DNA from 4 places in the Streptomyces sp. RPA4-2 genome. Region 3 is predicted to be linked to each of the others. Evidence: riboswitches for the same ligand, from Rfam matches in the RefSeq annotation. Region 3 holds a riboswitch; each other region holds the start of a gene.
What was found. A riboswitch is a leader RNA that binds a small molecule or an ion and turns the genes downstream of it on or off. The one in region 3 is predicted to bind cobalamin.
Positions count from the first base shown of each region.

Region 1: linked by a shared signal. The riboswitch ahead of HEP85_RS26420 (ribonucleoside-diphosphate reductase subunit alpha) and the one ahead of HEP85_RS43140 (CbtB-domain containing protein) in region 3 are both predicted to bind cobalamin.
Region 2: linked by a shared signal. The riboswitch ahead of HEP85_RS04360 (CbtB-domain containing protein) and the one ahead of HEP85_RS43140 (CbtB-domain containing protein) in region 3 are both predicted to bind cobalamin.
Region 4: linked by a shared signal. The riboswitch ahead of HEP85_RS10065 (cobalamin biosynthesis protein) and the one ahead of HEP85_RS43140 (CbtB-domain containing protein) in region 3 are both predicted to bind cobalamin.

Region 1 is NZ_CP050975.2:6,006,979-6,014,314, reverse strand. It holds gene HEP85_RS26445 (extracellular solute-binding protein) at 1-350, opposite strand, end outside; gene HEP85_RS26440 (GntR family transcriptional regulator) at 754-1,518, shown strand; gene HEP85_RS26435 (DUF3311 domain-containing protein) at 1,827-2,108, shown strand; gene mctP (monocarboxylate uptake permease MctP) at 2,105-3,715, shown strand; gene HEP85_RS26425 (GNAT family N-acetyltransferase) at 3,850-4,368, shown strand; cobalamin riboswitch at 4,401-4,556, shown strand; gene HEP85_RS26420 (ribonucleoside-diphosphate reductase subunit alpha) at 4,735-7,101, shown strand; gene HEP85_RS26415 (ribonucleotide-diphosphate reductase subunit beta) at 7,101-7,336, shown strand, end outside.
Region 2 is NZ_CP050975.2:1,086,395-1,093,730, reverse strand. It holds gene HEP85_RS04395 (CaiB/BaiF CoA-transferase family protein) at 1-681, shown strand, start outside; gene HEP85_RS04390 (TetR/AcrR family transcriptional regulator) at 673-1,245, opposite strand; gene HEP85_RS04385 (GNAT family N-acetyltransferase) at 1,479-2,075, shown strand; gene HEP85_RS04380 (PadR family transcriptional regulator) at 2,212-2,778, opposite strand; gene HEP85_RS04375 (nuclear transport factor 2 family protein) at 2,865-3,266, shown strand; gene HEP85_RS04370 (four-helix bundle copper-binding protein) at 3,415-3,765, shown strand; gene HEP85_RS04365 (histidine phosphatase family protein) at 3,754-4,353, opposite strand; cobalamin riboswitch at 4,498-4,641, shown strand; gene HEP85_RS04360 (CbtB-domain containing protein) at 4,678-4,899, shown strand; gene HEP85_RS04355 (acyl-CoA dehydrogenase family protein) at 5,025-6,215, shown strand; gene HEP85_RS04350 (hypothetical protein) at 6,241-6,729, opposite strand; gene HEP85_RS04345 (tetratricopeptide repeat protein) at 7,155-7,336, shown strand, end outside.
Region 3 is NZ_CP050975.2:9,756,110-9,763,445, forward strand. It holds gene HEP85_RS43115 (discoidin domain-containing protein) at 1-204, shown strand, start outside; gene HEP85_RS43120 (spermidine synthase) at 318-1,115, opposite strand; gene HEP85_RS43125 (MarR family winged helix-turn-helix transcriptional regulator) at 1,574-2,041, shown strand; gene HEP85_RS43130 (acyl-CoA dehydrogenase family protein) at 2,079-2,393, shown strand; gene HEP85_RS43135 (enoyl-CoA hydratase/isomerase family protein) at 2,390-3,493, shown strand; cobalamin riboswitch at 3,659-3,800, shown strand; gene HEP85_RS43140 (CbtB-domain containing protein) at 3,838-4,053, shown strand; gene HEP85_RS43145 (CbtA family protein) at 4,073-4,828, shown strand; gene aceB (malate synthase A) at 5,557-7,134, opposite strand.
Region 4 is NZ_CP050975.2:2,356,020-2,363,355, reverse strand. It holds gene cobN (cobaltochelatase subunit CobN) at 1-1,086, opposite strand, end outside; gene HEP85_RS10070 (cobyric acid synthase) at 1,083-2,591, opposite strand; gene HEP85_RS10065 (cobalamin biosynthesis protein) at 2,588-3,559, opposite strand; cobalamin riboswitch at 3,665-3,808, opposite strand; gene HEP85_RS10060 (hypothetical protein) at 3,996-4,220, opposite strand; gene HEP85_RS10055 (inorganic phosphate transporter) at 4,233-5,477, opposite strand; gene HEP85_RS10050 (lysozyme) at 5,657-6,418, opposite strand; gene HEP85_RS10045 (class II aldolase/adducin family protein) at 6,615-7,336, shown strand, end outside.

The DNA.
Region 1 (7,336 bases), 3.7 Mb from region 3:
GGGGCGAAGGCTCCCTTGACCATGTAGCCGAGCATCTCGGTGTTGCCCATCTCGACCACGTCGGGGGCCTTGTCGGTGGCGAGGACGGCGTCGAGCTTGGTGTTCTTGTCCGGCCAGCCGTAGTACTCGTGGTTGATCTTGACGCCCGGGTGCTTCGCCTTCACCGCGGCGTCCGCGGCCTTGACCAGCTCGGGCCAGTTGTTCTGGGCGTCCACCGTGAGCCAGACGGTCAGTTCCTTGGCGTCCGCGCCCTTGTCCGATCCCCCGGACTTGTTGTCACTGCCCCCGCACGCCGCGATGGAGACCATCATGCCCGCGATACCGATCGCAGCTGCCAGCTTCCGCTTCACGCCACCCTCCTCAGGGATGCCACAAACCCCCCTGCCCACCGCGGTGACACACGCCGAATCGCTGCCGATTACTGCCCGTGGGGCTGGGACCTGGACCAATGGTGTAGACCAGTACGGGGAGCTTGGCCTAGACCTAGAGGGGTGTCAAGGGTGTGTAAGCCCGGCCGACCGTCCGTTATGGGACCTACATATGCAAGGACCTTTAAGTAGGTAAGCGGCATAAACGGCAGGGCTGTTCAGGAACCCCGCGCGCACGATGGACTAGACCAACAGGTACGCCGACGGTATATAGAGGGGATCACGGAGCGTGCGGGAGACACTCGCACGCGAAGCCGTGCCACGATGTGACCCGTGACCGGCGGGATGCCGGTCGCTTCGGCACCCGGAGCCGGGAAGGCAGAGCATGAGCACCGACGTCAGCAGTGCGGAGAACGAGGGTGGGGCCCCCATCCGTACCGCGCGCGTGCCCAAGTACTACCGCCTCAAGAAGCACCTGCTCGACATGACGGACACTCTGCCGCCCGGCACACCGGTGCCGCCCGAACGCACCCTCGCCGCCGAGTTCGACACCTCGCGCACGACCGTGCGCCAGGCCCTCCAGGAACTCGTCGTCGAGGGCCGGCTCGAACGCATCCAGGGCAAGGGCACCTTCGTCGCCAAGCCCAAGGTCTCCCAGGCGCTCCAGCTCACCTCGTACACCGAGGACATGCGCGCCCAGGGCCTGGAACCCACCTCCCAGCTCCTGGACATCGGCTACATCACCGCCGACGAGACCCTCGCGGAACTGCTCGACATCTCGGCCGGCGGCCGGGTGCTGCGCATCGAGCGGCTGCGCCTGGCCAGCGGCGAGCCGATGGCCATCGAGACGACCCATCTGTCCGCGAAGCGCTTCCCCGCCCTGCGCCGGTCGCTCGTCAAGTACACCTCGCTCTACACCGCGCTCGCCGAGGTGTACGACGTCCACCTCGCGGAGGCCGAGGAGACCATCGAGACCTCGCTGGCCACCCCGCGCGAGGCCGGACTGCTCGGCACGGACGTCGGTCTGCCCATGCTGATGCTGTCCCGGCACTCGATCGACCGGCAGGGCGAACCGGTGGAGTGGGTGCGCTCGGTGTACCGGGGCGACCGCTACAAGTTCGTGGCCAGGCTCAAGCGCCCGCAGGACTGAAACACCGGTGTCCCCGAGGTCCGGGGTGACCGGCGGTCCCCCGCGGGCCCCCCGGTACCACTTCGCGTTCACGTTCGAGGCACGGTCCCGGCCGGGGCGCGGCGGGACCGGTGCGCGACGCGGCCGGCCCCGCTCCGGGCGGTCGGGGCAACGCGCTGCCCGGTAAGGGAGTTCACCGGCCGGCCCGCCCGCGCTCCCGCACACCAACCCTCCACATCCACCGCCGGGGAGGGGGTTCCATAAAGCGGAACGGTCGCCTAGATTTCCTGCGCATTGCACAGGTGACCAGCGAGGGGACGGAGCCACCCATGTCAGACGTGCCGGAAGCGAAACCACCGGTGGTGACACCGGTCCGGGTGGTGACACCGCTCCGCGTGGTGATCGCCCTCTGCCTGATCGCCCCGTCCGTGGCCATGCTGTGGGTCGGTTCGTACGCGAAGGTCGACCCGGCCTTCATCGGCATCCCTTTCTTCTACTGGTACCAGATGCTGTGGGTGCTTCTCTCGACCGCGCTCACCGTGACCGCGTACCAGCTGTGGCAGCGTGACCAGCGCGCCCGCGCCACCACGAAGGGCGGTACCGACGCATGAACGACGGCGTGAACGGCGTGGCACTCGCCGTCTTCATCATCTTCTTCGTGGCCGTCACGGTCATGGGCTTCCTGGCCGCGCGCTGGCGCAAGGCCGACAACGAGCAGAGCCTCGACGAATGGGGCCTGGGCGGGCGGTCGTTCGGCACCTGGGTCACCTGGTTCCTGCTCGGCGGCGACCTCTACACGGCGTACACCTTCGTCGCCGTACCGGCCGCGATCTACGCGGCGGGCGCGGCCGGCTTCTTCGCCGTGCCGTACACGATCCTGGTCTACCCGCTGGTCTTCACGTTCCTGCCCCGCCTGTGGTCCGTCTCGCACAAGCACGGCTATGTGACGACGTCGGACTTCGTGCGCGGCCGCTTCGGCTCCAAGGGCCTGTCCCTCGCCGTCGCCGTCACCGGCATCCTCGCGACCATGCCGTACATCGCGCTCCAACTGGTGGGCATCCAGGCCGTGCTGGACGTCATGGGCGTCGGCGGCGGCGAGAACACGAACTGGTTCGTCAAGGACCTCCCGCTCCTCATCGCCTTCGGCGTACTGGCCGCGTACACCTACTCCTCGGGCCTGCGCGCCCCCGCCCTGATCGCGTTCGTGAAGGACACCCTGATCTACATCGTGATCGCGGTGGCCATCATCTACATCCCGATCAAGCTGGGCGGCTTCGACGAGATCTTCCACTCGGCGAGCGAGAAGTACGCCGCGGCCGGCGCGGGCGGGATCGTACCGGCCCAGGCAGGGCAGTGGACCTACGCCACCCTGGCACTCGGCTCCGCGCTCGCCCTGTTCATGTACCCGCACTCGATCACCGCGACGCTGTCCAGCCGCAGCCGTGAGGTGATCCGGCGCAACACCACGATCCTGCCGCTCTACTCCCTGATGCTGGGCCTGCTCGCCCTGCTCGGCTTCATGGCGATCGCGGCCGGGGTGAAGGTCACCAACGGCCAGCTCGCCATCCCGCAGCTCTTCGAGGACATGTTCCCGGACTGGTTCGCGGGTGTGGCCTTCGCCGCGATCGGCATCGGAGCCCTCGTCCCCGCGGCCATCATGTCCATCGCGGCCGCGAACCTCTTCACCCGCAACATCTACAGGGACTTCATCAATCCGGACGCGACCCCGCAGCAGGAGACGAAGGTCTCCAAGCTGGTCTCGCTCCTGGTGAAGGTGGGCGCGCTGGTCTTCGTCCTGACGATGGACAAGACGGTCGCCATCAACTTCCAGCTCCTGGGCGGCATCTGGATCCTGCAGACCTTCCCGGCCCTGGTCGGCGGTCTGTTCACGCGCTGGTTCCACCGCTGGGCGCTGCTCGGCGGCTGGGCGGTCGGCATGCTCTACGGCACGCTCGCCGCCTACGGGGTCGCCTCACCGACGCAAGCGCACTTCGGCGGCAGCTCGAAGGAGATCCCGGGGATCGGGGAGATCGGCTACATCGGTCTGACGGCGTTCGTCATGAACGTGGTGGTCTCCGTCGTCCTCACCTTCGCCCTGCGGGCGTTCAAGGCGCCCGACGGCGTGGACGAGACGTCACCGGCGGACTACACGGCGGACGCGGGCGACCCGGGAGTCCAGGTCGAACTGCCCCCGGCCACCGCGGAGGCGGGCCACTAGGCGCCTTGCGAAAGTCCCGCCCGCTCCCACGGGCGGGCACCGCCGGGCGCGGTCCGGGACAGCGGTACCAGGGAGCGGGCCGCCGGAGAGAGATCCGGCGGCCCGCCGCCGTGCGTCCGGGGCACACTCCCGGCATGGACATCGTCATCAGGCCCGCGCGGCCGGAGGAGTACCCCTGCGTCGGCGAGATCACCGTGCGGGCCTATCTCGGGGACGGGCTGCTCGACTTCGGGGAGGGCGACCCGTATCTCGGAGAGCTGCGGGACGTCGCGAAGCGGGCCGCCGCGGCCGAGGTGCTCGTCGCGGTCGAGGGGGAACAGGTCCTCGGCGGCGTGACCTTCGTCCCCCGGGGCGGCCCCATGGCCGACATCGCACGGCCCGGCGAGGCCGAGATCCGGATGCTCGCCGTCGCGCGCGAGGCCCGCGGCCGGGGTGCGGGCGCGGCCCTCGTGGGCGCCTGCGTCGACCGCGCACGGGCCACCGGGGGCTGTGCGCGCGTGGTGCTGTCCACCCAGCGCACCATGCGCACCGCCCACCGCCTCTACGAACGCCTCGGCTTCACCCGCGCCCCGGAGCGCGACTGGAACCCGGTTCCGCACCTCGACGACGTCTTCCTCCTCACCTACGAGTTGACCCTCAGGCACACTCCGTAGCGCCCTCCGAAGCCGACACGGCACAACATGTGGGGGTGCTTCCTCAGCCCGGCACTAGATGTATGCTCATGCTCGCTGTCGTCGCAGGGGAATCCGGTGCGAATCCGGAACTGTCCCGCAACGGTGTACTTGTGCGCATTCGCGCACGGGCTTCAGTCCGAGGACCTGCCGACAGCGTGCCCCGGCCAGCCGGCCCGGGCGCCGACGACGTCCGGGCCTCGTGGAATGGGCCGGTGGACGCACGCGTACCCGTAACCGAGTCGCGTGTCCCGCTGCCCTCCGCCAGGCCCCGTGCCGAGCGAGGGAGAGCCCCAAGTGACCATCGCGCCAGCCGACCCGGTTTCAGTTTCCGCCCAGCAGGCCCCGGTGGAAGCGGAGTCCGCGCAGCGGGCCCCGGTGGAGACGGACGGTCCCGGTACCACGCTGCTGCGTACCCTGACCGACTTCACCGCCGACCTCCCCGGCGCCGACCCCGGCCGGGTCGCCGCCGCCGCGCTGCGCGGCCGGTCCACGCACGCGGACGACGCGGAACTGCGCGAGCTGGCCACCGAGGCGGCCGCCGGCCTCATCTCCGAGGACCCCGTGTACTCGCGGCTGGCCGCCAGGCTGCTGACGGTCGGCATCGCCGAGGAGGCCGCCTCGCAGGGCGTCACGACGTTCTCCGAGTCCATCACCACGGGCCGGCGCGAGGGTCTGATCGCCGACCGCACGGCGGACTTCGTCGACCTTCACGCGGCCCGCCTGGACGCGCTGATCGACACCGCGGGCGACGACCGCTTCGGCTACTTCGGCCTGCGCACCCTGCACAGCCGCTACCTGCTCCGGCACCCGATCACCCGCAAGGTCGTCGAGACCCCCCAGCACTTCATGCTCCGGGTGGCGTCCGGCCTGGCGGAGGACGACACGGCCCGGTCCGTCGACGAAGTGGCCGCGCTCTACGGCCTGATGAGCCGGCTGGACTACCTCCCCTCCTCCCCCACGCTCTTCAACTCCGGTACGCGGCACCCCCAGATGTCGTCCTGCTACCTCCTCGACTCCCCGCTGGACGAGCTGGACTCCATCTACGACCGCTACCACCAGGTCGCGCGCCTGTCGAAGCACGCGGGCGGTATCGGGCTGTCCTACTCCCGCATCCGCTCCCGCGGTTCACTGATCCGCGGCACGAACGGGCACTCCAACGGCATCGTCCCGTTCCTGAAGACCCTCGACGCCTCGGTCGCCGCGGTGAACCAGGGCGGCCGGCGCAAGGGCGCCGCCGCGGTCTACCTGGAGACCTGGCACTCCGACATCGAGGAGTTCCTGGAGCTGCGTGACAACACCGGCGAGGACGCCCGCCGTACGCACAACCTGAACCTCGCGCACTGGATCCCGGACGAGTTCATGCGCCGGGTCGACGCCGACGCGCAGTGGTCCCTCTTCTCCCCCTCCGACGTGCCCGGACTGGTCGACCTGTGGGGCGCCGAGTTCGACGCGGCGTACCGTGCGGCGGAGGCGAAGGGCCTGGCGAAGAAGACCATCCCGGCCCGCGACCTCTACGGCCGCATGATGCGCACCCTGGCGCAGACCGGCAACGGCTGGATGACCTTCAAGGACGCCGCCAACCGCACGGCCAACCAGACGGCGGAGCCGGGCCACACCGTGCACTCCTCGAACCTGTGCACCGAGATCCTGGAGGTCACGGACGACGGGGAGACGGCCGTCTGCAACCTCGGCTCGGTCAACCTCGGCGCGTTCGTCGACACGACGACCGGCGATCTCGACTGGGAGCGTCTGGACGAGACGGTCCGCACCGCCGTCACCTTCCTCGACCGCGTCGTCGACATCAACTTCTACCCGACCGAGCAGGCGGGCCGGTCGAACGCCAAGTGGCGCCCCGTCGGCCTCGGCGCGATGGGCCTCCAGGACGTCTTCTTCAAGCTGCGTCTGCCCTTCGACTCGCCCGCCGCCCGCGCGCTCTCCACCCGTATCGCCGAGCGCATCATGCTCGCCGCCTACGAGGCCTCCGCCGACCTCGCCGAGCGCAACGGCCCGCTGCCGGCCTGGGAGAAGACCCGTACCGCCCGCGGTGTGCTGCACCCCGACCACTTCGACGTCGAGCTGAACTGGCCGGAGCGCTGGGCGGCGCTGCGGGAGCGCATCGCCGCGGTCGGCATGCGCAACTCGCTGCTGCTCGCCATCGCGCCCACCGCGACGATCGCGTCCATCGCGGGCGTGTACGAGTGCATCGAGCCGCAGGTCTCGAACCTCTTCAAGCGCGAGACGCTGTCCGGTGAGTTCCTCCAGGTCAACTCCTACCTTGTGGCCGAGCTGAAGAAGCTCGGGGTGTGGGACGCGCAGACCCGGGAGGCGCTGCGCGAGGCGAACGGCTCGGTGCAGGGCTTCACCTGGGTGCCGCAGGACGTCCGCGACCTGTACCGCACGGCGTGGGAGATCCCGCAGCGCGGCCTCATCGACATGGCCGCGGCCCGTACCCCGTTCCTGGACCAGGCCCAGTCGCTGAACCTCTTCCTGGAGACGCCGACCATCGGCAAGCTCTCCTCGATGTACGCGTACGCCTGGAAGTCGGGCCTGAAGACGACGTACTACCTGCGCTCGCGCCCGGCGACCCGCATCGCCCGTGCCGCCCAGGCGCAGGCCCAGCCCGAGAAGACCATCCCCCTCCAGCAGGTCGCCGACCCCGACGCCGTCGCCTGCTCCCTGGAGAACCCCGAGTCCTGCGAGGCCTGTCAGTAATGAGCTCCACCGAGAAGAACCTGCTCGACCCGGGCTTCGAACTCACCCTGCGTCCCATGCGCTACCCGGACTTCTACGAGCGCTACCGGGACGCCATCAAGAACACCTGGACCGTCGAGGAGGTCGACCTCCACTCGGACGTCGCCGACCTGGCGAAGCTGTCGCAGGGCGAGCAGCACATGATCGGCCGGCTGGTCGCGTTCTTCGCGACGGGCGACTCGATCGTGGCGAACAA
Region 2 (7,336 bases), 8.7 Mb from region 3:
CCGCCGGCCCCGCCGCTGAACCTCGTGGGGGACTTCGGCGGCGGATCCATGCTGTTGGTCGTGGGTGTCCTGGCCGCACTCTGGGAGCGCGCCCGATCGGGCGCCGGGCAGGTCGTCGACGCCGCCATGGTCGACGGGACCGCACTGCTGGGCCAGATGGCGTACGCGCTGCGCGGCATGGGGGAGTGGTCGGACGAACGGAGTTCGAACCTGCTCGACGGGGCGGCCCCCTTCTACGACACCTACGCGTGCGGCGACGGCAAGTACGTGGCCGTCGCCGCACTCGAAGCGCAGTTCTTCGCGGCCCTGCTCGACGGGCTCGGTCTCGTCCCCGCCGAACTGCCCGCCCAGGACGACCGTGACGGGTGGCCGGTGCTGCGGTCCCGGTTCGCGGGCAGGTTCGCCTCCCGCACGCGGGACGAGTGGGCGGAGCACTTCGCCGGAACCGACGCGTGTGTCACGCCCGTGCTCACCTTCGCCGAGGCGGGCGCGCACCCGCACATGGTGGCCCGGCGCACCCTGGTCGAGGTGGACGGCATCCTGCAGGCCGCACCCGCGCCGCGTTTCTCGCGCACCCCCAGCAGACCGCCCTCGGCACCCCGCGCGGCGGGCGCGGACACCGAGTCGGTGCTCCGCGACTGGGGCGTCGGGTCCTCGACCCCGGTGGTCCGGTCAGGGTGAGACGGCGTGCACGATGAGCGAGGCCAGCTCCGCGTATGCCTCCGCGTCGCTCAGCCCGGTGCGCGCGGCCACCTCGCCCCGCTGGATCTCCTGCATGGTGGCGGCCACGACCTCGCCCACGAACGCGGCATGGACGTCACGGAACGCGCCCGCGGCGACGCCGTCCGCGATCAGCTGTCTGATCCGGGCGGCGGCGAGGCGGGTGTTGGCCTCGTACACCTCACGGGCCGGTTCGAACTGGGCCATGTCGTCGAGGAATCGCCGGGACAGCGGGCGCAACCGCTCCGCGACCGCGTTCAGGTAGACCACCACGCGGTCGGCCGGCGCGGAGGTGTCCGCCACCTGCTTCTCGATGGCGCCGGCCGCCTCCCGGAAGTAGTGCTTCACCGCCTCGCGGACCAACTCCTGCTTGCTTCCCGCGAGTTGGTACAGCGTCGTCTTCGAGCAGCGCAGCCGCTCGGTCAGCTCGTCGAGCGTGAACGATGCGAATCCCTCCGCCGCCAGCAAGGCGACGAGCCGTTCGAGGAGGTCTGTCTGGCGCGCTGTTCGACGTGTGGACGGCATGACCTCAGCCTAACCGCTCACCTTCGCGGGGCCGGATCCCGTCGGGAAGCCCGAGCCGTTCCGCTGCGCGCGGGGCCGGACCTCCGGCGGCCCGTCGGCTCGCGCCGCTCCCCACGGCCGGCCTGATCCGCACGGCACCCCTTGACCCGGATCATTCGGGTCCCGCCCGCGGCAGGCCGGCCGGGGGCGGAAATGACTGGTCCACCGGTCCAGGCGGTCGATAGCCTCCGTCCATGATCGAGGAAAGGGAGGCGGCGACGCCTCGGGAGGTCTGCTGGCGGGGCAGGGGCGTCGCCTTCGCGCCGCTCGACGTCGACGACGCGGAGCTGATCCATGGCTGGCGTTCCGACCCCGTGGCCGCCCACGAGATCGGCATGTGGCCGCGTTCCCTTTCCGCCGTGCGCGAGCGCGTCGAGCGTGACCGCGACGAGCACGACCGCGACGACTTCCTCGTCCTGCTCCCGGACGGCACGCCGATCGGCCACATCGCCCTGACGGACCAGGACATGGTCGACGGCACGGCCGAGATCATGCTGGTTCTGGACCCCGCCCACCGGGGCCGGGGCCATGGCACGGACGCCGTCGACGCGCTCGTCGACCTCGCCTTCGGTGAACTGCCCATGCACCGCGTCCAGGCGGTCACCCACACCACCAATACCGGGGCCCTCGGCGTCCTGGCCGGGGCGGGGTTCGTTCAGGAGGGGGTGCGCCGCTCCGCCTGCCTGCACCGGGGCCGCCGGTACGACGTCGCGGTGCTGGCCCTGCTCCGGGAGGAGTGGCAGGGGCTCACCCGACCCCGGTCCTGGGACGTGCCGGTCACCGGCCGGTGACCTGGGCCCGGGATTCCCCGGTGGTTCGCTCCCGGACGGCGTGGTCTTCGCTGCTCGCCCCTCGCGTCGCGCGGTCCCGGACCTGCCGGACGGATCTCCGGCGATCCCCGGTCCGGCGAACAACCTCCTGCCCGGGTCAGGAGGGGCGCACCGCGGCCCGCCGCTCCAGGATGTCCAGGGCCCGTTCCGCCCACCGGATGTTCTCCTCCTCGAAGGAGCGCCCGCGCATCAAGGTGAGATAGGGGCCCACACGCTCCGCGCGGGCCAGGAACTCGTCCTCGGTGCGGCCGTCCAGCAGGCGCGCGCGCAGCCGCTCGTAGCGGGCCAGCTTGGCACGCGCCCACTCCAGCCGCTCGGCGATCGCCGCCCGTACGGCCGCGTCGTCGCCCGCGTCGACGGACTGCACCTTGACCAGCAGTTCGTCGCGGATGGCGGTGGGTTTCGGAGGGGCCGCCGTGAACGCGCGCAGGGCGCCGCGGCCCGCCGCGGTGAGGGAGAAGACCCGCTTGTTCGGACGCCGGTCCTGCCGCACCAGCCGGGCCTCGATGAGTCCCTCGGACGTCATCCGCTCGAGCTCCCGGTAGAGCTGCTGCGGGGTCGCCATCCAGAAGTTGGCCACCGAGGCGTCGAACTCCTTGGCCAGGTCGTATCCCGACGCCTCACCCTCCAGGAGCGCGGCGAGAACCGCGTTGCGCAATGCCATGGGCCAAGGCTAGACGGCACACACCCCCCCCGACTAATCTCTTACGCACCTATTCAATTAGTTGACTATGAGAGCGGGGACCACCGATGCACCCCTTCCGCAAGGCCGTGGAGGCCGGCGACCTCGCCGCGGTCGAGGAGCTGCTGGCCGACGACGTCGTGTTCACCAGCCCCGTCGCCTTCAAGCCCTACCCGGGCAAGGCGATCACCGCGGCCATCCTGCGCGGCGTCACCCGCGTCTTCACCGACTTCCGCTACGTACGGGAGATCGCGGGTGCCGACGGCCGTGACCACGCGCTGGTCTTCACGGCGAAGGTGGGCGACAAGGAGATCAACGGCTGCGACTTCCTGCACTTCGACGAGGACGGCAGGATCGACGACCTGATGGTCATGGTCCGCCCGCTCTCGGCGGCCCATGCGCTCTCCGAGGCCATGGGCGCGCAGTTCGAGCGGATCTCGCGGGAGGCGGCGGAGGCCCAGGGCCGGTGAGCCGCGCCCCCGAGGGCTGGTCGCCCACGCGGTGTTTGGCGCGACCCCCGGGGGCTACCCGCGCCGGGTGACCACGACGACGAGGCCGAAGCCGAAGCCGAAGACGAAGACGAAGCAGACGTCCGCACCGGCGTCCGAGCAGGAACCGATCCGCTTCCTGGAGGACCGCTTCGACTGCGCGCAGGCCTGCGTCGAGTGCGCCCGCGCCTGTGCGCTGCGGGCGAGCTGCATGGATCCGGACGGACCCAAGGTGCGGCAACTCGCGCGCCGTATGGGCCTCATGTGCGCCGAGGTGTGCGACGCGACCTGCCTCGTCCTGGACGGGCAGCACCACCGTGGCGAGGCGGGCATCCGTGTCCAGGTCGAGTGGTGCCGGTCCGTCTGCCGTGAGTGCGCGGACGTCTTCGACCGGTGTCCGGGCGCACAAGTGAGCGCGCGGGCCTGCCGCGCGTGCGCCCAGGCGTGCACGGACTTCCTCGCGACGCTGCTACCCGCCTGAGCCTCCCGCTTGCGCCGACGGGGCGAGCGGCCGGCCGGCCCGTACGTTCCAGCGCCCGGAGCGGCCGCTGAACTCGGTGGCGGTCAGGGGCGGTACGTCGACCCGCCAGAACGCCGACTCCGGTGCGTCCAACACCCGTACCACCAGCGCCCGTACCACCTCCGGCTCCACCACGGCGACGGTCCGGCCCGTCAACCGCGCGGCCGTGTCGAGGCAGCCCGCCACCCGGTCGCAGAAGGCCCGCACCGACTCCCCGCCGTGCGGTGCCGCGCCGGGATCGGCCAGCCACTGGGCCACCGCCTCCGGTTCCTTCGAGCTGACCTCCTCCAGGGTCGCGCCACGCCATCGGCCGACGTCCAGACCGGCCAGCTCCGGGACGTCCAGCACCGCGTCGAGGCCCAGCGCGTCGGCGGTCTCGCGGCACCGCACGGTGGGGGAGACCCACAGCCGCTCCGCGCCGGGGACCGCGCCCGCGGCGGCCCGAGCGAGCCGCAGGCCCGCGGCCTCCACCCGGCCCCCTTCGTCGAAGCGGGCCTCCCGCAGCGCCGCGCTGAGCGCGGCTGAGATCAAGATCACTCGGCTCGTCATACGTTCACTCTCGTGCGCTGTCGTGTTCGCCCGTGCCCGAAACCCCCTGCCGGAACAGGGAATCCGCCGACGTCTCCGCGGTCCCGGGGCGCAACGGCGGTGCTGTCACGCGCCCTTGGCCGGGCCCCGGCTTCGCGGTACGGTCTGGATGATATTGACGACGGTTCGGCGGAAGTCCGGTGGGAGTCCGGCACGGTCGCGCCACTGTAAGCCCAGCGCACGTCACCCCTCCCAGGGGCGGCGGAGGTCGAGCAAGTCAGACCCGCGGCCGTCGTCCTGTGCACCACCGAGACGGGACGCGAGTTCCCCAGGAGGTACCGCCCCATGGCGCAGTCCGTCGCCCAGCCGACCGCCACCCCCACCGCCGTTCCCGCCAAGCTGCCGATCGGCGCGATCGTCCCGTGGGCGGTCTTCTTCGGCGTCCTGATGCTGGTCCTGCTCTACTTCGTCGGCGCCGAACAGGGCGCCACCTCCCTCGTGTCCGGCGAGAACGTCCACGAGTGGGTGCACGACGCCCGCCACCTCCTCGGATTCCCCTGCCACTGACGGCCCGGACAGAAGGGGGCGCCCGCCGGGGCGCCCCCTTACGCATGTCACCGCCATTCCCTATTTCTGGAACACGTTCTACGGTGTGCGCCGTCAGGTCCCGCCTTGGGGAGCCAGGAGGCGCCGTGCATCTCGAATACACGCCGGAGCAGCAGCGGTTGCGGACCGAACTGCGTGAGTACTTCGCCGAGCTGGTGCCCGACAACGCCTATGCCCGGTACGGCGATCCGGCGGCGCAGAAGCGGTTCTACCGTGAGACGATCCGCCGCCTCGGCACGGACGGCCGGCTCGGTGCGGGCTGGCCCAAGGAGTACGGCGGCAGCGGGCTCACGCCCATGGAGCAGTTCATCTTCTTCGACGAGGCCGCCCAGGCGGGCGTACCGCTGCCCCTGATGGCGCTGAACACCGTCGGCCCGACGATCATGCAGTTCGGCACCGAGGAGCAGAAGGGGTACTTCCTGCCGAGGATCCTCTCCGGCGAGATCGACTTCGCGATCGGCTACAGCGAGCCCGACGCGGGCACCGATCTGGCCGCGCTGAAGACCCGGGCCGTACGCGAGGGCGACGAGACCACCGGGCACTACACGGTCGACGGGCAGAAGATCTGGACGACGAACGGCGACACCGCCGACTGGGTGTGGCTCGCCGTCCGCACCGACCCGGACGCCCCGCCCCACAAGGGCATCACCATGCTCCTCGTACCGACCTCCGACCCGGGTTACTCCTGCACCCTCATCAACACCCTCGCCTCGCACGACACCACCGCCAGCTACTACGAGAACATCCGCGTCCCCGTCTCCCGCCGGGTCGGTGAGGAGAACAAGGGCTGGCGGCTGATCACGAACCAGCTCAACCACGAGCGCGTCACCCTCGCCGCCCACGGCACGATGGCGATCCGCGCCCTGCACGACGTCCAGCGCTGGGCCATGGAGACCAAGCTCGCCGACGGCCGCCGGGTCGTCGACCTCCCCTGGGTGCGCCGCCGGCTCGCGCAGACCCACACCCGGCTCGACGCCATGAAGCTCCTGAACTGGCAGATGGTGAACGCCGTCCAGCAGGGCACCCTCACTCCGCAGGACGCCTCCGCGGTCAAGGTGTACGGCTCCGAGGCGCGCCGGGACGCGTACGCCTGGCTCATGGAGATCGTCGCCATGCCGGGTGTCCTGAAGGAGGGCTCGGCGGGTGCCGTCCTGCACGGCGAGCTGGAACGCGGCTACCGGTCGGCGGTGATCTTCACCTTCGGCGGCGGCAACAACGAGATCCAGCGCGAGATCATCTCGTGGATCGGGCTGGGGATGCCGCGGGTGCGGCGTTGACCTGGCGTCGTGGAGGCCTGGCCTGTCACAGCGCCCACCAGCAGTACAGGCGAAGGCCGGCCGGCTGAGCGCGTCGGGCCAGGCCGGCCAGGGCTTCCAGGGCGCCCCCGGCCGTCTCGGCGTCGACCTGGTTGTGCCGCAGTTCGGCGGTCATGGACCACGACTCCGCGAAGCGCCGGAAATCGCCTCGGGTCGCGGTGACGAGGGCGGTCACCAGCGTGTCCGACAGGCTGAACACGAGCGGGCCTTGGCCGTCCGCCTCGGACAACAGCTGCCCGGACCGAGGGCGTCGACCGGCCTCCTCGTAGCTGCAGTCGGTCGCGATCGCCTCGAGCCGGGCGATGGCGACCACCGGGTCGATGCCCTTCAGGGAGACCACATCGAACCCTGCCGGGCCCGGCCCCGCGGGCGATCCGCCCACGGCGACGGCGGCTCGATCGTCAGCGGCGGAGAAGTAGTCGCACAGCGTCATGCCGCAGATTCTGGCACCCGCGACCGACGTCGCCGCGGTCACGACCGGAACGCTCGGCGGGCGATCGCACGGGTGCCGGGACCCGCAGAGCGTCGACGAGTGCGAGGCAGGCCGGGCGGACAGCTCCCGCCGGTCGGCCGCGACGCACGTCGGCCCGGCGCGCGTCGCGCTGTCCCGGCGCGTGGTGCGGCCGGCGTACGCCGCTCCGCCGCCGTACGCCCACGTGCCGTACGGCGGACCGGCCCCGCCGCCCGCCGCGGTGACCCGGCGGCCGAGTGTCGCGGGCACCGCACCGCGCCGCGTTCCCGCACGTCTTCGCCGGGGAAGCCCGCCCCAACGCGTGCTGCGCGCATGGCGTGGCTCGGCCCCGGCTCGCGTCGGGTGCCGTACAAAGTCGGCAGATAACTCGCCATACTGGACGGGCCAGGGGAGGGCGCGGCGAGCAGCGACGGGGGCGATCGCACGAGATGGCGCAGACCAGGCTGATCCAGGGCCGGTACCGACTGCTCGATCTGATCGGGAGTGGCGGCATGGGCGAGGTGTGGCGCGCCCGCGACGAGTCGCTGGGTCGGCAGGTCGCCGTGAAGTGCCTCAAGCCTCTCGGCCCGCACCACGACCCGTCCTTCACCGGTGTCCTGCGGGAGAGGTT
Region 3 (7,336 bases):
ACCCTGAGCATCCTGGGCAGCACCGACAACACCGCCTACACCACGCTCAAATCCTCGGCGGCCTACACGTTCGATCCGGCGAGCGGGAACACCGCGACCGTCACCCTGCCCGGCAGCTCGACCCGCTATCTGAGGGTCACCCTCACGGGCAACACCGGTTGGCCGGCCGCGCAGTTGTCGGAACTGGAGGCCTACACCGGCTAGGACGCACCTGGACAGACCGCAGGTCTGTCGGAACGACCCGGTCGGCGCCAGGCGCGGACCGCCGCTTCCCGGCAGGAAGCGGCGGTCCCGTCCGCCGGACGGGGCGGGTCACCTCACTCGGCACGCCTGTGGGCCACATAGACGGTGTTGGCCGCGGTGCCGCCTTGGAGGGGATTGTCGAAATCGACCACGTGCGCGGCGGTCTCCACGAACACCTCCGCGAGCACCGAGCCGAACTCGCTGTCCGGCGGGTCGTTCGACCACAGGGCGAACACGCCTCCGGGATACAGGAGTTCCGCCAGGGCGGTCAGCCCCTCCCGGCCGTAGAGCGCGGCGTGGCCGGGGTGCAGCACATGACGCGGTGAGTGGTCGACGTCCAGCAGGATCGCGTGGAAGCGGCGCCCGGGAGTCTCCGGGTCCAGCCCGCGCGCGGCCTCGCCGGCCGCGTCCCGCGCGTCCTCCGCCTGGGGACCGTCCGCGGGTACCGGGCCGCCCGCCGCCGCGCTTCCCGCGGCCATCGCGAAGAAGTCTCCGCGCACCAGTCGGCACCGGGGGTCCGACGCCAGGCCGGCGCCGAGCGGTACGAGGCCGCGCCGGTGCCAGTCGATCACCTCGGCCAGGGCGTCGACCACGATCAGCGAACCCACCCGCGGGTCGTCCAGCGCCGCCCTGGCCGTGTACCCGAGACCGAGCCCGCCCACGGCGACGTCGAGCGGGCCCTCGGGCAGTTCCGCCAGACCGAGGCGGGCCAGCTCGACCTCGCCCTCGGTGAAGAGGCTCGACATCAGGTATTCGTCGCCGAGCTTGACCTCGTACACGTCCTCTCCTGACACCGGGTGCCGGCGACGACGCAGACTGATCTCGCCCATGGGCGTCGACCGCCAGTCGATCTCCTCGAAACGTACGCTCATCCGGTGTTCTTCTCCGCTTCCTGGTCCACTGGCGGCGGGCGGTCGGGCCGCGCCACAGGTAGGTACCGTACTGGCCGGAACCGGATGATCGTGTACGGCGAGCACCGGTCGCGCGCCAGGTAGCGGAGCACGCGACACACGTCGTCGGCGGGACGCTCGTGCGGGACGGCGGGGAAGGGCGCAGGCCACCGCGGAGGCCCTGTCGGCGAGCGGCTTGACGGGAAACGGCGCACTTCGGTCGTGTCCGTCGCGACCGCGACGCTGCCATGCACCACCGACAACGCCTCCGTCCGCCAGGGGAGTTGGTGCACCGTGCGGAGATGTCGGGTCGTCGAAGCCGCTGAGTCGCCGCCCGTCCGCCACGCGGGTTCCGTGCCGTGCTTCTGCTTCCGGGACCCCCCGTCGGGGCTCGGTATGCAGACCGGATGAGGCTGCTGCCAGGCACCTACACTGTGTTCATGGCGGACGCGATCAAGCCTGAGCAGACGGTCAAGCCCCTCACCGTTGACGAGGAGGCGTTCCTGCGGGCCCTCGGCAGAGTGACGGCGACCCTGTCTCGCGCCGTCGACGCCGACATGCTCATGGAGCAACCGATCAGCGGCACCGAGTACACGGTACTGGTGCACCTCTCCGAGGCCCCCGACGCCCAACTGCGCATGAGTGACCTGGCGAACACGTGCGGAATGTCGGTGAGCGGCATGACCAGAGTGGTGAACCGCCTGGAGTCGCAGTCGCTCGTGCTGCGCAAGAGGTGCCCGAACGACGGACGCGGGTGGCTCGCTTCCTTGACCACTGCGGGACGGACGCGCCTCGAGCAGGCCTGGCCGACGAATCTCGCGAGTGCGCGGCGTCACGTCTTCTCCCGCCTGGAGGGATGCGACATCGCCGCGGCCGCCCGGGTGCTGGAGCGTATAGCCCCCCGATGAGGACGCGGCCCGCCCTTGGCGACCCCTCTCCCGGCTGATGAGTACGTCGACGGCCCGCCTTGCCCTGGGCCGAGGGCGAGGGTGTCGGTGCCGAGACGACATGCGTGGCGCGACCGGAGGCGTCGATGCGCCGCGCGACACGGCCCTGCGCACCATGGCCGGACGGTTCGCCACCGCCACCGGATGCTCCGTGGCCGACCGGGTCCCGCCCCCGCGCAACGGCGACGGCCGCCTGAGCGACCATGGCATCGAGAGGATCGTCCTCGATCTCCGTGTCCACCGGATCCTGGAAGGAACCAACGAGAACATGCGCGTCAACGTGGCCCGCGGCCTGATGGGGGTGTTCGGATGACCGGCGCCCACGACGCCGGGGCGGTCACCGGCACCGACGACTCCGTACTCCTGCGTACCGAGGGGCGCGCCGCGTACCTCACCCTCAACCGGCCCCGGGCGCTCAACGCCCTCACCCACACCATGGTCCGCCGCATCGACTCGGCGCTCACGGTCTGGGAACACGACCCGGCCGTGGAGACCGTCGTCGTGACCGGCGCGGGGGAGCGGGGCCTGTGCGCGGGCGGCGACATCCGCGCCATCCACGACGACGCCCGGAACGGGGACGGCGCGGCGTCGATGGCCTTCTGGCGCGACGAGTACCGGCTCAACGCCCGTATCGCGCGCTACCCGAAACCGTATGTCGCCGTGATGGACGGCATCGTGATGGGCGGCGGCGTCGGTGTCTCCGCGCACGGCAGCGTACGGATCGCCACCGAGCGTTCCCGGATCGCGATGCCCGAGACCGGTATCGGCTTCGTCCCGGACGTGGGCGGCACCTACCTCCTCGCTCTCGCGCCCGGCGAACTGGGCACACACCTGGCGCTGACCGGAACCCCGGTGGGCGCGGGCGACGCCCTGCTGTGCGGGCTGTCCGACCAGTACGTGCCGTCCGACTCCCTGCCACGACTCGTCCAGGACCTCGCTCACGCGCCGGTACGGGAAGTTCTGGGCCGTCACGTCAGGGACGCGCCGCCCGGGGGCCTCGCGGAAGCACGGCGCTGGATCGACGCCTGTTACTCCGCCCGCACCGTCGAGGAGATCGTGGGCCGCTTGCTGGATCACGGGGACAGCGCGGCCAAGGAGGCCGCCGAGACCCTGCTCACCAAGTCACCCACCGCCCTCAAGGTCACCCTCGCCGCGATGCGCGGAGCCCGTCGGCCCGGCTCCCTGGAGGAGGTGCTCGACCAGGAATACCGCGTCTCCTGCGCGGCACTCACCGAACCGGACCTCGTGGAGGGCATCCGGGCCCAGGTCATCGACAAGGACCGCGAACCGCGTTGGTCGCCGCCGACGCTCGCCGAGGTCTCCGACGCGGACGTCGCACGCTTCTTCACCCCGCTCGGCGAGCGTGAACTCGGCCTTGCCGCACCCGACATCACGCGGGAGGCGCCCAGGTGAGCCGGGCCGTCGCGTTCATCCAGCAGGGGGCGTACGGGTGGCCCATGAGCGTCTTCGCCGGGAAGCGGTCGGCCCGCTTCCCCCACCGCTGACCCACAGGTCACGGCGGCCGCCCCGCCTGGCGAGACGAAGATCACGGCGGCGGGGACGGTCTTGGCCATGAACCCGACACGCGGTACGGTCAGTGCGATATCGACGACGGCATGGCGGAAGCCGGTGGAAATCCGGCACGGTCGCGCCACTGTGAACGAGACCCCCTCCGCAGGGGGTCTCTCAAGTCAGACCCGCAGCTGTCGTCCTGTGCACCACCGAGATGGGACGCGAACTCCCGAGGAGGTCCTGCCATGGCGCAGACCGTCGCTCCGCCGACAGCCACCCCGATCCCCGCCAAACTGCCGATCGGCACGATCGTCCCCTGGGCGGTCTTCTTCGGCATCCTGATGCTGGTCATGCTCTATTTCGTCGGCGCCGAGCAGGGCGCCACCTCCGTCGTCTCCGGCGAGGACGTTCACGAGTGGGTGCACGACGCCCGCCACCTCCTCGGCTTCCCCTGCCACTGACGAGGGACACCGCGCACCCATGAACTCCGCAACTGTCAGAAACCTTCTCGTGCGGGGCATGCTCGCCGGCCTCGCCGCCGGTGTGCTGGCCCTCGTCGTCGCCTACTTCCTGGGCGAGCCCAGCGTCGACGATGCCATCGGATTCGAAGAGGCCCACGCCCCGGCACACGGGCACGAGGTCGAGATCGTCAGCCGTAGCCTTCAGTCCACCGGCGGCCTCGCCACCGGCGTGCTGATCTACGGAGTGGCCTTCGGCGGCATCGCCGCCCTCGCGTACTGCTTCGCACTCGGCCGCGTCGGCCGCTTCAGCCCGCGCGCGACCGCGCTGCTGCTGTCCGGCTGCGCGCTGCTCGCGGTGTACGTCGTGCCGTTCCTGAAGTACCCGGCCAACCCGCCGTCCGTCGGCGACCCCGACACCATCGGCAAGCGCACGACGCTGTACTTCCTGATGATGGTGCTGAGTGTGCTGCTCGCGGTCGCCGCCGTGATCCTCGGCAAGCGGCTCGCACCCCGTTGGGGCACTTGGTACGCCACCGTCGCCGCGGTCGTCTTCTTCGCTCTCGTGATCGGAATCGCGTACGAGTTCCTCCCGGTCATCAACGAGGTCCCGAAGGACTTCCCGGCCACCTTGCTGTGGCGGTTCCGTACCTCGGCCCTCGCCATCCAGCTCACGCTGTGGACCGGCTTCGGCCTGGTCTTCGGGGAGTTGGCGCAGCGCCTGCTGGCCCCGCGGCCGGCGGCGGTCCCCGCGGGAGCAACTCCCGTACCGAACTGACCCATTGACGCAGAGATGACCTACCGAGATCGCCCGCTGAGTCATCAGCGGGCGATCTCGCGCAGAGGGCCCACCGGAACCATCCGGGGGCCCTCTCGCGGTCTCCCCAAATCCACGACTTGCGACAGGCGATCGGAGGCCGGAGCGCCCGGGTGCGAGTGCCGGCGCAGCAGGTGAAGCGGACCGAGGAACTGCTGCGGGATCTCTAGGCACTGGCCGGTCGTCCCCCTGAAGGCGGCGCCGGCCCGTGCGTGCTGGGCGGCGACACGACATCGTGTCCCCGCCCACGGACGGACACGAGCGTCCCGCGACCGGGCCGCTCGGCCAGGGCGGAAACGGACCAGGAGTGTCTGCGCCGCGCACTGGCGAGCCTGCTCGAACGCCACCGGGGCCGGTCCGGCGCGCAGGATTCGGGTGACGAGCGGCCTGTCTCGTCGTCACGCGGCTGAGGCCGTCCCGTGGTCCCCGGCGTGCGGCTCAGGTCAGGCACGGCTTCAGCACGTACGCTCGCCGGTCCGGATCGCCGTCTCCGGCCCGGCCCCTCGGATGCGGTGACGGCATTCGGGGATCCGGCACCCCGGGCCGACAGAAGTGCCGGCGCCGCCGGACCCTCGACCGGCGGCGCCGTCCGGACCCCTCGGTCCGGATCCACCGGGGCCCTCGACCCCGGATCCACCAGGGCCCTCAACCCTGGTCGTACAGGTGGAACCTCCGCGCGGGCCGCCCCGTCAGGCCGCCTCGGCGTGCCGGACGAGATGGCGGGTATAGGCGTCCGGGGTGAAGAACAGGGGCAACTCCGGTTCCAGGGTGTTGCGTTCGAAGAGGGACCGCACCTCGTCCACGGCGGCCCACGGGTATTCGGCACCCAGTGCGGCGAGTTCGTCGTCGAGCAGCCGCAGCACCGTCTCCCGGTCGACGGCACGCTGCCGTAGCCACTGCCAGATCTGTACGCGGGCGATCTCCGCGGTCGCCGCGTCCTCCATCAGGCCGTACAGGGCGACGGCCCCACTGCCGCGCAGCCAGGCATCGAAGTAGCGGAGCGTGACCGCGATGTTGGTGCGCACGCCCTCCTCGGTGGGCGGCCCGCCGACGCGGCGTACGGGCAGCAGGTCCGCGGCGTCCACCTCGGTGTCGCCGCGGGTGCGCTCGATCTGATGGGGCCGGTCGCCGAGGACACCGTCGAAGGCCTCACGGCACACCGGCACGAGACCGGGGTGGGCGACCCAGGAGCCGTCGAAGCCGTCCTCGGCCTCACGCTCCTTGTCGAGCCGGACCTCGGCCAGGGCCGCCTCGTGAGCGGCCCGGTCCTGGCCCGGCACGTGGGCGGCCATGCCGCCGATGGCGTGGGCCCCCCGCCGGTGGCAGGTGCGTACCAGCAGTTCGGTGTACGCGCGCAGGAACGGCGCGGTCATCGTCACAGCCGCCCGGTCAGGCAGCAGGACGTCCGCGCGGTGACCGAAGGTCTTGATCAGACTGAACAGGTAGTCCCAACGGCCCGCGTTGAGGCCGGCACTGTGCTCGCGCAACGCGTGGAGGATCTCCTCCATCTCCACGGCTGCGGTGATCGTCTCGATCAGGACGGTGGCCCGGACGGTACCGCGGGGGATGCCGAGCAACTGCTGGGCGAGGACGAAGACATCGTTCCACAGACGCGCCTCGTAGCGGTTCTCCAGCTTCGGCAGGTAGAAGTACGGGCCGTACCCGGCGTCGATCTGCCGCCGCGCGCAGTGGAAGAAGTACAGACCGAAGTCCACGAGTGAGGCTGGTACGGCTCCGCCGTCGAACTCAAGGTGTTCCTCCGTCAGATGCCAGCCTCGGGGGCGCACCATGATGGTGGCGAGCCGGTACTCCTTGCCCTCCTCCGTGGTGAAGTCGAGGCGGCGTTCGACGGCGTCGAGCAGCGTGAGCTGGCCGCCGACGATGTTGTCCCAGGTGGGGGAGGTGGCGTCCTCGAAGTCCGCCATCCACACGTGCGCACCGGAGGTGAGGGCGTTGACGGCCCTACGGCGGTCCGGTGGGCCGGTGATCTCGACGCGGCGGTCGCCGAGTCCGGGAGCCGGCGCCGCCACGCGCCAGGAGGGATCGGCGCGGACGGCGGCGGTGGCGAGCGGGAAGTCCAGCGGGGCTCCCGCCGCGAGCCGTATGGCCTGCCGTCTGCGCTCCTTCAGGAGTTCCCGGCGACGCCCGGAGAAGGCCGCGGCGAGGCGGCCGACGAAGTCCAGGGCGGCGGGTGTGAGGATCTCGTCGTGGCGGTCGCCCGGTGCCGCGAGGACCCGTACGCGGTGAGTCGGTGCACTGGTGGACATCAGGTTCTCCCGTTGGAGGAGCGGGGGGCGGAGGTGAGCGCCCGGCAGGGACGGTCGCCCGGCCCCCACCTGGTCACGGACCGGTGCGCGGGAGCGCCGGCGGCCCGTCCGGGGCGTGTCGCGAAAGTCCCGTCGTCCGCCCGGAGGGCGTGCCGCGTCGTGAGGCAGGCGTGCCCGGAGGGCGTGCAAGGGGTCGTGAGGC
Region 4 (7,336 bases), 7.4 Mb from region 3:
CAGCACCCGTACGGCGGAGGCGGGCGTGTCCAGGCCCACCGCGTTGCCGACCCGTGAGTGCTTGGTCGGGTACGCGGTGAAGACGAGCGCGAGCTTCTTCTCCGCGTTCGGCTTGTGCTTCAACCGGGCGTGCCGTACGGCGATCCCGGCGACGCGCGCGGCCCGTTCGGGATCGGCCACGTACACCGGGACGTCGTCGGGGCCCTGCTCCTTGAAGGAGAACGGCACGGTGATGAGCCGTCCGTCGAACTCCGGGATGGCGACCTGCATCGCCGCGTCCATCGGGGAGAGGGCGGCGTCCGACTCGTCCCAGGCCCGCTTCGACGAGGTCAGACAGAGCCCCTGCAGCACGGGGACGTCGAGGTCGGCGAGGGCGCCGATGTCCCAGGCCTCGTCGTCGCCGCCCGCGGACGCCTCCGAGGCGTGCGTGCCGCCCGCCGCGAGCACGGTGGCGACCAGCGCGTCGGTCCTGCCGAGGATCTCGTACAGGCCGCTGTCGGCGCCGCGCAGTGAACCGCAGTACACCGCGAGGGCGTTGGCGCCGCGCGCCTCGACCGCGTCGCACAGCGTGTCGACGAAGGCCGTGTTGCCGGCCAGCTGGTGGGCGCGGTAGAAGAGCACACCGACGGTCGGACGGCCCTCGACGAAGGCACGCTCGCCGTGGACGCCGTACTCGGGCATCTTGCGCGGCTCCTCGAAGCCCTCGCCGGTCAGCAGCACGGTGTCGGAGAGGAACCGGGCCAGCTCGGTGAGGTTCTCGGGGCCGCCCTCGACCAGATAGCGCAGCGCCTCGGCCACCACACCGGCCGGCACCGACGAGTCGGCCATCAGCTCGGCGTCGGGGACGGTCTCGCCGCCGAGCAGCACGGTGGGGACACCGGACGCCTTCAGGAAGGCCAGGCCGTCCTCCCAGGCCCGCTTGCCGCCGAGGAGCCGTACGACGGCGAGGTCGGCGCCCTCGACGAGCGCGGGGAGTTCGTCCGCGACGTCCACCCGGGTCGGATTGCCGATCCGGTAGGCGGCGCCGGAGGCCCGGGCCGCCAGCAGATCGGTGTCGGCGGTCGACAACAACAACACTGTGCTCATGCGGGCGCTCCCGGTGGAATGAAAGGCAGTCCTTGCGGCGCGCCCGACTCGATGAGCCGCCACAGCGCGTCCGTGTCCGCGTGTTCCTCGATCAGATCGCCGAGCCGGTCCAGCTGCTCCTCGCGCAGCGCCCCGAACGACGTGTCGGCGGCCGGTACGAAGCGGCGGCCCGCGGCGGCCGCCACCTCGCGCAGGAAGGCACGCCGGAAGCCGTCCGACTCCAGCGAGCCGTGCCAGTGGGTACCCCAGACGGCACCCACCCGGCAGCCGTCCAAGAAGGGCTCGCCACCGGTCACTTCGGCGACGCCGTGATGAATCTCGTACCCCTCGACGTGTTCCCCGAGCGCCTCGCCGGCCGGCCGGGTGAGGGTCTTCTCGCGCGCGAACCGCACGCGGACGGGGAGGAGTCCGAGCCCGTCGACATGCCCGGCCCGCGACTCGACCTCGTCCTCGATGTGGTCCCCGAGGAGCTGGAAGCCGCCGCAGATCCCCAGCACCGGGCGGCCCTCGGCGGCCCGCCGGGCCAGCGCGTCCGCGAGGCCCCGCTCGCGCAGCCACGTCAGCGCCTTCACGGTGCCCCGGGTCCCCGGCACGACGACCAGGTCCGCGTCGGCCAGTTCCGCGGCCCGGTCCACGAACCGCACGACGACGCCGGGTTCGGCGGCCAGCGCGTCCACGTCCGTGAAGTTGGACATCAGCGGGACCGCGCAGACCGCGACGCGCAGGACGTCCTCGCCGACGGGCTCGGCGACCGCCGACTCCCGCACGGCACCGCGCAGCGACACACGCAGGCCGTCCTCCTCGTCGATCCCGAGGCCGTGCCGGAAGGGCAGGACCCCGTACGTACGGCGTCCGGTGAGGTCCTTCAGCATGTCGAGTCCGGGCTCCAGCAGGGACACGTCGCCGCGGAACTTGTTGACCAGGAACCCGGCGACGAACTCCTGGTCCTCGCGGGACAGCAGCGCGACCGTCCCGAAGAACGAGGCGAACACGCCGCCGCGGTCGATGTCGCCGACGACGAGCACGGGCAGCCGCGCGTTGCGCGCGATCCCCATGTTCACGATGTCGGTCCGCCGCAGATTGATCTCGGCAGGACTGCCGGCCCCCTCACAGATCACCGCGTCATACGTGCCCCGCAACTCGGCGAGGCAGTCCAGCACGGTGCCCAGGAGCTGTCGCTGCCGCCCGCCGTGGTAGCCGCGGGCGGTCATCTCGCCCACCGGCCTGCCCATGAGCACGACCTGACTGCTCCGGTCGCTGCCCGGCTTGAGCAGCACGGGGTTCATGAGCGCGGTCGGTTCCACGCGGGCGGCCTGCGCCTGCATGGCCTGGGCGCGCCCGATCTCGGCGCCCTCGCGGGTCACGAAGGAGTTCAGGGACATGTTCTGCGCCTTGAAGGGCGCGACCTTGACGCCCTGGCGCACCAGCCACCGGCAGATCCCGGCGGTCACGACGCTCTTGCCGGCGTCGGAGGTGGTTCCGGCGACGAGGAGACCGCCGTTCATGTCGTACGCCCCTTCGGGAGAGGTCCGCCCGCGAGCAGCCGCCCGGCCAGCAGCCGTCCCGCGGCACTCACGCCGAGGGCGAGCCAACTGACGCGCCGCGACAGCCTCACGGCCCGTTCGATGTCGCCGACGCGCACGGCACGCCCGCCGACGTTGAGGACGGGCCGGTGCTCGACCCGGCCGGCGTAGGAGAGGGTCCCGCCGAGCCGTACCCCGAGTGATCCGGCGAACGAGGCTTCCACGGGCCCGGCGTTGGGGCTCGGATGCCGGCGGGCGTCGGTACGCCAGGCGCGCACCGCCCCGCGCGGGTCGTCGCCGGCGACGGTGGCGAGCGCCGCGGTCAGCCGTGCTCCCGGCCAGCCCGCGACGTCGTCGAGGCGCGCGGAGGCCCAGCCGTAGCGCCGGTACCTGGCGGATCTGTGCCCGACCATGGCGTCGAGCGTGTTCACGGCGCGGAACGCGACCAGTCCGGGCACACCGCCGACGGCTCCCCACACCAGGGCGCCCACCACGGCGTCGGAGGTGTTCTCGGCGACGGACTCGACGACGGCGCGCGCGATGCCGTCGCGGTCCAGTGCCAGAGGGTCGCGCCCGCACAGGTGCGGCAGCCGCGCGCGGGCGGCCTCGACGTCACCGGCGCCGAGCGCGGCACCGATCGCCCGCGCCTCGCGCCCGAGGGAGGTGCCCCCGACGACGGCCCAAGTGGCCGCGGCGGTCAGGGCGATGGAGGCGGCACGGGAACGGCGTACGCCACGGTTCGCGAGCGCGGCGAGCGCACCGGCGCCGCCGACACAGACGGTGGTGTGCAGCGCTCCCCAGCCGCGGTGGTCGCGCCACAGCATCCGCTCCACGGCTCCCGCGGTCCGCCCGAACGCGGCGACCGGATGGCCCCGGCGGGGATCGCCGAGCAGCAGGTCGCCGAGGAGGCCGGTGGCGGCGCCGTACGCGAAGACGCGATCGGCACGCACGGGGTCAGCCCGCCGTGGGGTGAAGTGGAACCCTCGTACTCATCAAGACCCGCAACGGGCAGCCGCGCATGGCGATATGTCCTCACTCAGGGTGTCCGCGCCCTGGTTCGACGAGACCGGCGGTGAGAGTTCCTGGCTCCCGGGGAGTTCCTTCCCCGGTCACAGTGGCGGGACCGCGCCGGATTCACACCGGCTTCCTCTTCTGTCGCCGTACTTGGCTCCGGCAGTCCACCACGGGTTGCAGGACCCGTCAACTTGCCGTTGACCTGCGAGGGGAGAGTGTGCGAAGGCCCACATGGCGAGGGGCGGGGGAGGACGCGTGCGGGGGGTGCGGCACGGCATACGCGTGGGGTGCGGGACGGCGATCCGTCCCGCACCCCACGTGAAGTGATGCCCGTTTCAGGCTGTTTGCCGCCGCGCGGTCACCGCCGCGGGGTCATTTGCCGACGATGAGATAGATCCCGTAGGCCACCGCCGCCGCGCACGCGGCGAAGCAGACGTACGCGCCGGTGACCGCGAGGGCGGCCGAACCGCCCTGGGCGGACGCGGACTCGCGCTTGGTGAGGCCGATGATGCCGAGGGTGAAGAGGCCGACGAGGGCCACGGTGACCACGAGGCTGACTCCGAAGACGGAGCCGAGGGCTGCCCAGTCGATGTTCATGCTGTTCCGTCCTTACACCGTGGCCGGGCGGGTGGGCTCCGCGTCCGGGGACGGGATGGTGGTCTTCAGATCGCCGGACAGGTCTCCGGTGACGGGGCCCGCGGGCGGCGGGGTGACCGCGGCCATCGCGGTGGTGACGATGCCGGCCGGCTCGGCGGCGGCGTCGTTGACGTTGTCGATGGTGACCGGCTGGCGGCGGGACAGCGTCCAGATGGTGCCGGCGCCGGCGACCAGCAGCGCGCCGGTGAGGACGATGCCCCAGGTGCCCTGCTTCGTCAGGAACTCGGCGGCGGCACCGGCCAGTCCGGCGGCCGGCAGGGTCAGGCCCCAGGCGACGAACATCCGGGTCGCGGTGGACCAGCGGACGACACCGCCCTTGCGGCCGAGGCCCGAGCCCATCACGGCACCGGAGCAGACCTGGGTGGTGGAGAGGGAGAAGCCGATGTGCGAGGAGGCCAGGATGGCCGTCGCGGCGCTGGTCTGGGCGGCGAAGCCCTGCTGCGGCGCGAGGTCGGTCAGACCCTTGCCCATCGTGCGGATGATGCGCCAGCCGCCCAGGTAGGTGCCGAGCGCTATGGCGGTACCGGCCGAGACGATGACCCAGGTGGGAGGGTTCGAGCCGGGGGCGATCACACCGCCGGTGACCAGGGCGAGGGTGATGATGCCCATCGTCTTCTGCGCGTCGTTCGTGCCGTGCGCCAGCGAGACCAGACCGGCCGAGGCGATCTGGCCGGCGCGGTAGCCCTTGGCGGTCGCCTTCTGGTCGGCGCGGTTGCTGATCCGGTACGTCAGCCGGGTGGCCAGCATCGCGGCGAGTCCGGCCACGATGGGCGCGGCGACCGCGGGGAGCAGCACCTTGGTGACGACGGTCGAGCCGTTCACCGACGACCAGCCGGCCGACATGACCGCGGCGCCGATCAGACCGCCGAACAGTGCGTGGGAGGAACTGGAGGGCAGACCCAGGAGCCAGGTCAGCAGATTCCAGAGGATGGCGCCGACGAGCGCCGCGAAGATCACTTCGGTACGTATGCCCTCTTCGTTGATGAGTCCGCCGGAGATCGTCTTGGCGACCTCCACGGAGAGGAACGCACCGACGAGATTCAGCACGGCGGACATGGCCACCGCCGTCTTGGGCTTCAGAGCGCCGGTCGAGATGGTCGTCGCCATCGCGTTGGCAGTGTCGTGGAAACCGTTCGTGAAATCGAACACGAGAGCGGTGACGATCACGATTCCGAGGAGGAGCGTGATGTGTTCCATTTACCCAGGCTTCTGTTTGACGTCAGTGGCACGTGGACCGTAGGCAACCTGAGTGAACGGAAGATGAACTGAGGCAGGCTTAGGGGTGTATCGAACCACGGATCACCCCTCCGCTTGCACCGGTGTGGATGCCGGAGGGATGACCCGTGGTTCGAACGAAGGCGGAATATCGGGCTCCGCTAGCCCTTCGCGAGCCTCTTCAGCCGTGCCGTGGATCCGTTGAAGAGATTCTGGTCACCCGGCAGGGTCCCCTTGTTGTCGTACTGCCAGAACGTCCAGGCCGACCAGCCGCCCGGCAGTGCGCCGATGTCCGCGCTGTCGTAGCGGGCCAGCCAGAGGGGGTGGTCCGCGGCGAAGGCGTGGCTGTCCCCGGTGCAGGTGTTCCACCAGTGGGCGGTCGTGTAGATCACCGGGCGGCGGCCCGTCTCCCGTTCGAGCTCGTCGCTGAAGTCCTGGATCCAGCTCACGAGCCCGGCCTTGGTCATGCCGTAACACTTGTGCTTGCTGTACGGGTTGTACTCGATGTCGAGCGCGGGCGGCAGCGTCCGTCCGTCGGCCTGCCAGGCGCCCCCGTTGCGCACGAAGTACTCGGCCTGGGTGGCACCGGACGACTTGTCCGGCACCGCGAAGTGGTAGGCGCCGCGGAGGATTCCCGCGTCGTACGCCCCGTTGTACTGCTGGTCGAAATAGGGGTTGCGGTAGGTGTGGGACTCGGTGGCCTTCACATAGACGAACCGGGCGCCCTTCGCCCTCGCCCGCTGCCAGTCGACGTACTTCTGGTGCGAGGAGACGTCATGGCCCCTGGGCGCACCGGCCGCGGCGGCCGGCCCGCCGGTGAGCGCGGTTCCGGTGACGGCGAGCGCTGCCATGGCGGCGCTCGCCGCGAGGGCGCGGGCGAGGGGGCGGGCGTGGCGACGGAACGGCTGGTGACCACGGGCCATGTTTCCCCCCGGAATGGCGTCGTGCACGGCAAATCCCCCAGAGGTTAGTGGAAGATCATTCAATACACGTCGATCACCGGCCAATAGCCTTGAAGAGGTGATGTGTCCACATATGCACCCTTACGGACGTACGCCTTCCGCCCTAAAGTGCCCTCGCGGCCACCCGGTTGACGTCCGTCCTGACAGGATCGCGGGCATGGCGGAGCAGCGGCGGGACGCGCGGGTCGGGCGGGACGTGGGGGGCGGCGCAGGCGGTGCGCATGCGCGGAAGGTGGCGGACGCGTGGGGCGAACTCGTCGCGACGGCCCGCCGGACGGTGGCCGACGGGCTGGTCGTCGGAACCTCGGGCAACGTCTCCGTACGGGTCGGCGACACGGTCCTGGTCACGCCGACCGGAGTGCCCTACGACCGGCTCACGCCCGGCGACGCCGTCGGGGTCGGCCTCGACGGCCGGCAGACCCTCGGCGCCCTCCGTCCCACCAGCGAACTGCCGATGCATCTGGCGGTCTACCGCGCCACCGACGCGCGCGCCGTCGTCCACACCCACGCCGCGCACGCGACGGCGGTGTCCACGCTCGTGACCGAGCTTCCGCTGATCCACTACATGGCGGGCGCCCTCGGCGGACCCGTCCGGGTTGCCCCTTATGCGACGTATGGAACCCCCGAGTTGGCCGAGAACATGCTTCAGGCGCTGACCCGGCGCACGGCCTGCCTCCTCCAGAACCACGGCACCGTCGCGTACGGAGACTCCCTGGACCAGGCGTACGACCGCACCGCCCAGCTGGAGTGGATGTCCCGCGTGTGGCTCCTGGCATCGTCCGTACCGGGACTGTCGCCCGCGCTGCTGTCCCGGGAACAGCTGGGGGAGGCGGGGGAGCGGCTGCGGGGGTACGGCCGGCCCGGCCCGGACGCGGACGG